2 linked regions of the Methylomagnum ishizawai genome follow. The protein of the gene in region 2 interacts with the protein of the main gene of each other region in a pairwise test. Links are inferred from orthologs where the notes say so. Each region holds a gene or a part of one and is shown on either strand. Other genes may lie near its edges. The genes, in order: K5658_RS09400 and K5658_RS11440.

What was found.
Region 1: the proteins of K5658_RS11440 (region 2) and K5658_RS09400 interact in binary tests that used the Escherichia coli proteins (3 or more experiments, as listed by UniProt). The link is inferred for Methylomagnum ishizawai from one-to-one orthologs.

Annotation. Positions count from the first base shown.
Region 1 is NZ_AP019783.1:2,058,412-2,061,721, reverse strand. The notes cover bases 77-3,071. They hold K5658_RS09400 (ATP-binding cassette domain-containing protein), read right to left. Parts: upstream 2,520-3,071; coding sequence 633-2,519; downstream 77-632. Other genes in these bases: K5658_RS09395 (YcxB family protein), read right to left, coding at 2,560-3,071; K5658_RS09405 (hypothetical protein), read right to left, coding at 105-575; K5658_RS09410 (universal stress protein), read right to left, coding at 77-92. Also shown: more of K5658_RS09410, read right to left, coding at 1-76; more of K5658_RS09395, read right to left, coding at 3,072-3,084; bfr (bacterioferritin), read left to right, coding at 3,286-3,310. UniProt on the Escherichia coli protein: Genetic data indicate it may be involved in ribosome assembly or function.
Region 2 is NZ_AP019783.1:2,515,898-2,519,553, forward strand. Bases 15-3,355 are described here. They hold K5658_RS11440 (2-oxoglutarate dehydrogenase E1 component), read right to left. Parts: upstream 3,044-3,355; coding sequence 215-3,043; downstream 15-214. Other genes in these bases: odhB (2-oxoglutarate dehydrogenase complex dihydrolipoyllysine-residue succinyltransferase), read right to left, coding at 15-240. Also shown: more of odhB, read right to left, coding at 1-14; K5658_RS11445 (EAL and HDOD domain-containing protein), read left to right, coding at 3,383-3,656. UniProt on the Escherichia coli protein: E1 component of the 2-oxoglutarate dehydrogenase (OGDH) complex which catalyzes the decarboxylation of 2-oxoglutarate, the first step in the conversion of 2-oxoglutarate to succinyl-CoA and CO(2).

The sequences.
Region 1 (3,310 bases), 460 kb from region 2 along the record:
TGATGGCGGTGGGCCAGGTCCAAGGCGCGTTGGGCGACCCGCCCGCCATGTTCGGAAAAATCGGCCCCTAACAGGATATGTCGGTAATTCATGCCCGTCCTCGCTCAACCTGGATTGGAAAACAAGAGGTCCATCAACTCGACGCTGCCCGCCATATAGGCCAAAGCCAGCCCCAGCCCCAGCGCATAGGACGACGACAAGGCTTGGCGCAACACATGGCCGATGATCGCGATCTGCCACAGCAAAAGCAAAGTCACCACCGTCAACACCACCTCCCTGCCCTCCCCGGAGCAGCGCGACCACACCAACAAGGGCAAGGCCAGGGCGCTGACCAAGGTATCGCATCCCAGGGCGGCGGTGAAAGTCTGCAAATACCGGGGGGTTTGATGGGCCAGGGCCAGGACGATCCACAGGAAGCCGGCCAGCAGCCCGATCCCCACCAAGGATTGCGCGATGCCCTCCCACCAATCGACATCCAGCAGGGCCAAGGCCAGCGCCACCGCCAGGTTGGCGGTCGCGACCAAACCCAGCAGGAAGGCCGAGGCCGGTACATCGCGCGGGCCTTTGTTAAACAAGGCGACATCCAGGAACAACCTAATCAACGGCACCGGGGCGTCCTCCGCACGGCCATATCAAGATTCCTCGGCCTCGGCGGCTTCCAAGGCTTCGCCGGCTTCCAGCCAAGCGACCTCGGCTTCCTCCAGGGATTTCTCGACGCCCGCCTTTTCCAGCAGCACGGCTTGCAAACGGGCCTTGGCCTCGGCCAGATACAGCTCGGGATCGGCCAAGCGGGTTTCCAGGGCTTGTTTCCGCGCGGCGAGTTGTTCCATCGCCGCCTCGGCCTTTTCCAGGGCCAGGCGCAAAGGCCGGAGCGCCTTGCGCCGGTCGGCGTCGGATTTGCGCTGGTCCTTGCGCGAAGGCGCGGCGGGTTTAGCGCTGTCGCGGGCGTTGCGGCGGGCGGAGAGCCAGAGCCGATAATCTTCCAGATCGCCCGAGAATACATCCATGCCGCCATCCGCCACCAGCCACAAATCATCGGCCACGGTGCGCAGCAAATAGCGGTCGTGCGAAACCACGATCAAAGCGCCCCGGTAGTCCTGTAGCGCCAAGCTCAGGGCATCGCGGGCGTTGAGGTCGAGATGGTTGGTGGGTTCGTCGAGCAGGAGCAGGTTGGGCCGCTGGTAGATCAACAAGGCCAGGGCCAGCCGGGATTTCTCGCCGCCCGAGAACGGCGCGATGGGGTCCAAGGCCTGGTCGCCCCGGAAGCCGAAACCGCCCAGGAAATTCCGCAAATCCTTCTCGGTGGCCTTGGGATCGAGCTTTTGCAGATGCCAAAGGGCGCTGTGCTCGGGCCGCAGTTGTTCGAGTTGGTGCTGGGCGAAATAGCCGATTTTGAGGTCTTGCGCCGCCAGCCGCTTGCCCGCCAGCAAGGGCAGTTCGCCCGCCAGCAGCTTGACCAGGGTGGATTTGCCCGCGCCGTTCGGACCCAGCAGGCCGATGCGGTCGCCCGGATTCACCGTGAGCTTGGCACCGCTGAAAATGGTTTTCTCGCCATACCCCCCGGCGGCATCGTCCAGTTTGAGCAAGGGGGACGGCAGTTTTTCCGGCGTCAGGAAAGCGAACTCGAACGGCGAATCGACCTGGGCCTGGGCGATCAACTCCATGCGGGACAGCGCTTTCAGGCGGCTTTGCACTTGGCGGGCCTTGGTGGCCTGGGCGCGGAAGCGGTCCACGAAGGAACGCACATGGGCGATTTCGCGCTGTTGGCGCTCGTAGGAAGATTGTTGCTGGGCCAGGATTTCGGCGCGGCGGGTCTCGAAGGCCGAGTAATTGCCGGTGTAGAGCGTCAAGCCCTGGTGTTCGATATGGAGGATGTGGTCGGTGAGGTCGTCGAGGAAATCGCGGTCGTGCGAAATCAGGAGCAAGGTGCCGGGATAGGCCACCAGCCAATCCTGGAGCCAGATGACGGCGTCGAGGTCGAGATGGTTGGTGGGTTCGTCCAGCAGCAGCACGTCGGAACGGCACATCAGGGCTTGCGCCACATTCAGGCGCATCCGCCAACCGCCGGAGAATTCCGACACTGCCCGCCGCTCGTCGCCCGGCGCGAACCCGAGGCCGTTCAACAGCTTGGCGGCACGGGCCGGAGCGTCGTAGCCGCCGACCGTCTCGAAACGGCCATGGGCATGGGCCAGGGCCACGCCGTCGCCGACCGCTTCGGCCCGGCCCAATTCGGCCTCGATCTGGCGCAGTTCGCGGTCGCCGTCCATGACGTAATCCAGCGCCGTGCTGGGACTGGCCGGGGTTTCCTGGGCCACATGGGCGATTTCCAGGCCGGGCGGCATGGAAAACTCGCCGGTTTCGGGATGCAGCGTGTCCAGCAACAGGCCGAACAGGCTGGACTTGCCCGCGCCGTTGGCCCCGGTAATACCAACCTTCTCGCCCTTGTGGATGGTGAACGAGGCGTTCTCGAACAACAGGCGCTGACCACGCCGCAACGCCACGGCCTTGAAATTGATCATACCCAGCACACCCCGCCGCCCGGTGCCACCGCCGTCCGCATCAGGCGGCCTGTTCGAGGCGGGCGTCGGCGTCCTTGAGGAACTCCCGCAAATCCCCGGTTTTCACGGTCGCGTAGGGCACGATCAGGGCCGTATCCAGGGTCACGAAGATGAAGACATAGCCCTTGATCACATCGATGCGGAGAATATCGGCCCAGGACACCCGCGATTCGCCGACGCGGCTGACCTCGACCAGGGCATCTTGCTCCGAACGCAGTTTGTACTTGCCGAGGACAGCGGCCATGTCCGCGTCGGAATACATCTTGCGGATGCGCTGGCGCATTTGCCATTTGAGGAACACCGGCGTCAGCAAACCCCAAGCCACGGCGGTGACGGCGACATAGATCGCGGACAGCGTGTCCTGGTAGTAGAACCAGAGGAACATGGACAACACCGCCAGGACGCCCGGCACGATGCCCTGATGGCGGCGCAGGACTTTTTGCAGCCCTTGAGAATTCTTGAGTTGGTGGTCGTTGAAAGCGAGCAAATCCTGCTCGCGCACTTCGTATTCGATCTCGGTCATCATCACACCCTGGTTAATCCCGTCCCGCCCCCGGTGCTGGCCTGGGGGGGACGTTTTATCGTAGCTATACGGATACGGCGGACACGATGGAATCGGCCCGGCGCGAAAAAACCGCTAGTATACGCAATTCCATTTCACCGCGCCCCGCCCTGGCCGCTTGGCCCGACGACGCGGGACCGGCCGGCCATTTATAGGAGAATCACCATGCAAGGGCATCCCGACGTCATCC
Region 2 (3,656 bases):
GGCCTCGGTGTCGATCACCGCCAGCAATTCGCCGCTGACCACCACATCGCCCTTGTGGCGGAGGATTTCCAGCAGGACGCCGTTTTCCGGCACGGGCACTTCCAGCACGACCTTGTCGGTTTCGAGGTCGATGAGGTTGTCGGATTTTAGGACCGGGTCGCCGGGCCGCTTGTGCCAGTCGAGCAGGACGGCGTCGCTGACGGATTCCGGGAGGTTAGGGACGGTGACTTCTATGCGCATGGACGATCCTGACGGATTGTTGAGGGTTCACGGCCCGGAACAGCGCGTCTTCCACGACTTTCTTCTGCTGTTCCAGGTGGCGGTGGAATTGGCCCACGGCGGGCGCGGCGGACATGGGGCGCCCCGCGTAGCCGAGGAGGATGTCTTTTTCCAGGAGGGATAGGAAACGGTGCTTGATCTGGTGCCAAGCACCCTGGTTCTCGGGTTCTTCCTGGCACCAGACCAGCTCCCTGAGGTTGTTGAACGGGGAGAGCTGTTCCAGGAAATAATCGAACGGGAAGGGATAGAGCTGCTCGATGCGGATCAGGGCGACATGTTCCAGATGTTCCTTGCGGCGGGTTTCCAGCAGGTCGTAGAACACCTTGCCGGAACACAGCACCACGCGGGTGATCTTGTCGGGGTCGTGCGGGTCGATCTCGCCGATGACGTTGTGGAAATGGCCCCGCGTCAGGTCTTCCAGCGGCGAGATCGCCAACTTGTGCCGTAACAGGCTTTTCGGGGTCATGACGATCAAGGGCTTGCGGTAGCGCCGCACCAGTTGCCGCCGCAGCAGGTGGAAAATCTGGGCCGGGCTGCTCGGCACGCAGACCTGCACGTTCTGCTCGGCGCACAGTTGCAGGTAGCGTTCCAGCCGGGCCGAGGAATGTTCCGGTCCCTGGCCTTCGTAGCCGTGGGGCAGCAGCATGGTCAGGGCGCACAAGCGGCCCCATTTGGTTTCCCCGGAGGTGATGAACTGGTCGATGACGACCTGGGCGTTATTGGCGAAATCGCCGAACTGGGCTTCCCAGATCACCAGGGTTTCGGGTTCGGAGCTGGCGTAGCCGTACTCGAAGCCCAACACGCCTTCCTCCGACAACAGGGAGTCGTAGATATGGAACTGGCCGCCCGGCCCGTCCAGATGGTGCAGCGGGACGTGGGCCGCGCCATTGTCCTGGTCGTACAGCACGGCGTGGCGGTGGAAGAAGGTGCCGCGCCCCACGTCCTGGCCGCTGATGCGGACGTTGTAGCCCTCCTTGAGCAGGGAGGCGTAGGCCAGGGTTTCGGCGAAGCCCCAGTCCATCGGGATTTCCCCGCCCGCCATCTTGCGGCGGCTGTCCATGACGGCGGCGGTCCTGGAATGCAGCGCGAAACCTTCCGGCACGCGGGCGATCTGTCCGGCCAGCTCGCGGGCGGTGTCGAGGTCCAGGGTCGAATCGTAGTCCACGCTCCATTCCGCGCCCAGATAGCGGTCCCAACTGGTTTTCAGGTAGCTGGCGGCGTCCGGCAGCACCGGGCGCGACACGATCTCGTCGCGCTTGAGCGAACCTTGGTAGTCTTCCTCCATGCCCAGTTCGTCCTCGCGGCTGATGACGCCCGCCTGGATCAAGGCTTCGGCGTAGAGCCGCCGCACCGGCGGATGCTGGCGGATGAAGCGGTACATGGCGGGCTGCGTCACCGCCGGTTCGTCGGCCTCGTTGTGGCCGTGGCGGCGGTAGCAGATCAGGTCAATCACCACGTCGCGCTTGAACCTCATGCGGTAATCGACCGCCAACTGGGTCACGAACAGCACGGCTTCCGGGTCGTCGCCGTTCACATGGAACACGGGCGCCTGGACCATGTTGGCCACGTCGGTGCAATACAGCGTCGAGCGGGCGTCGAACGGGTTGCTGGTGGTGAAGCCGATCTGGTTGTTGATGACGATATGGATGCTGCCGCCGGTGGTGTAGGCGCGGGTTTCGGCCATGTTGAGGGTTTCCATCACCACGCCCTGCCCGGCGAAGGCGGCGTCGCCATGCACCAACACCGCCAGCACCGCGGTTTCGCCGTCGCCGTCGCGGCGGTCCTGGCGGGCGCGCACCGAGCCTTCCACCACCGGGCTGATGATCTCCAGGTGCGAGGGGTTGAAGGCCATGGCGAGGTGCAGCGGACCCTTGGGCGTTTGCAGGTCGGAGGAAAAGCCCATGTGGTATTTGACATCGCCCGCGCTGGCATGGGGCGGGGCGCTGGTGTAGGTGCCCTCGAATTCCTGGAACAGGGAACCGGGTTTCTTGCCCAGGATGTTGATGAGGACGTTGAGGCGTCCGCGGTGGGCCATGCCGATCACGATTTCCTGCGTGCCCTGGTCGCCGGCGCGCTGGATCAATTCGTCCAGCAGCGGGATCAGGCTTTCCGCCCCTTCCAGCGAGAAGCGCTTCTGGCCCACGTATTTGCGGTGCAGGTATTTCTCGATGCCCTCGGCGGCGGTCAGCATCCTCAAGAGCCAGCGCTTGGATTCGGCGTCGGGCAAGGCCCAGGCGGTGGCGGTTTCCAGCCGTTCCCGCACCCATTGCTTGATCTCGCTATCGACGATGTGCATGTATTCGGAGCCGATGGCCCCGCAGTAGGTGCGCTTGAGCCGGGCGATGATCTCGCGCAGCGGCAGCTTCTTGGAGCCGTGCATGATATCGACGTAGAACGGGCGGTCGAGGTCGGCGGCGTCCAGCCCGTAATGGGCCGGGTCCAGGTCCGGCAGGGTGGGGGGCGGGGCGAGCTTGAGCGGATTGTTGTCCGCCGCCTGGTGGCCGCGGGTGCGGTAATGGTAGATGAGCCGGTCCACGGCGGCCTGCTTGCGGAGGGCTTCCTCGATATCGGCGGGCGCCGCCGCAGCGGTCTGGGCGGCGGGATGCAGCCGCACCGGCTCCTGGATGGACTTGAATTTCTCGCGCCAACTGGGATCGACCGATTCGGGGTCGCGCTGGAAACGTTCGTACAGGTCTTCGAGGAAACCGACGTTATCCTCGGCGCAGGCGGAGGACTCTTCGAATAGGTATTTGAGCGTGTTCATATTGCCGTCTTGGAATATCCACTGGGTGTCTTCGATGGATGGCCGGGACCGCGTGGCCCGGTGGGGTGGCCCCATGGCAGGTATGATGTGGTGGCGCCACCTGCGCGGAGGCCCAGGCGCGGATACGGGATGGGGCTGGGGCGGTGCGGGGCACCGGTCGGAAAGGCGTAGGTTGGCGCAACGGATGGGGGACGTGGCTGTTGGGTCATTGGGGTGTGTGGCCGTCCGACGTTTACTTTAGATTGTAGGACTAGAGCCGAAACAAATCGACCCTAACCTTGTCGCGGGGCGATTCATTGCCTACCTTAAGGCGTGGCTTGGACCAGCGGAGTGAACGATATGTTCGATGGCATGGTGGGGCGTTTACCGGTTTTCGACCGGGGTTTGGAGATATTCGGCTATGAACTGAGGTTTTGCGGCCGGGAAGCCCTGCGCGGGGGCGGTGGCGGCGTGGCCGGGCCGGAGACCCTGCGCGAGGCCAGCCATTGCCTGCCCCTGGACGATTTGGTCGGCGGGAGCCGGGCCTTGGTCCGGGTGCCGTCCGAGGGCTTGGCCGCTTGCGCCGAATGGGGCTGGCCCAAGGAACGGGTCGTCCTCGCCGTGCCGGGCGCGG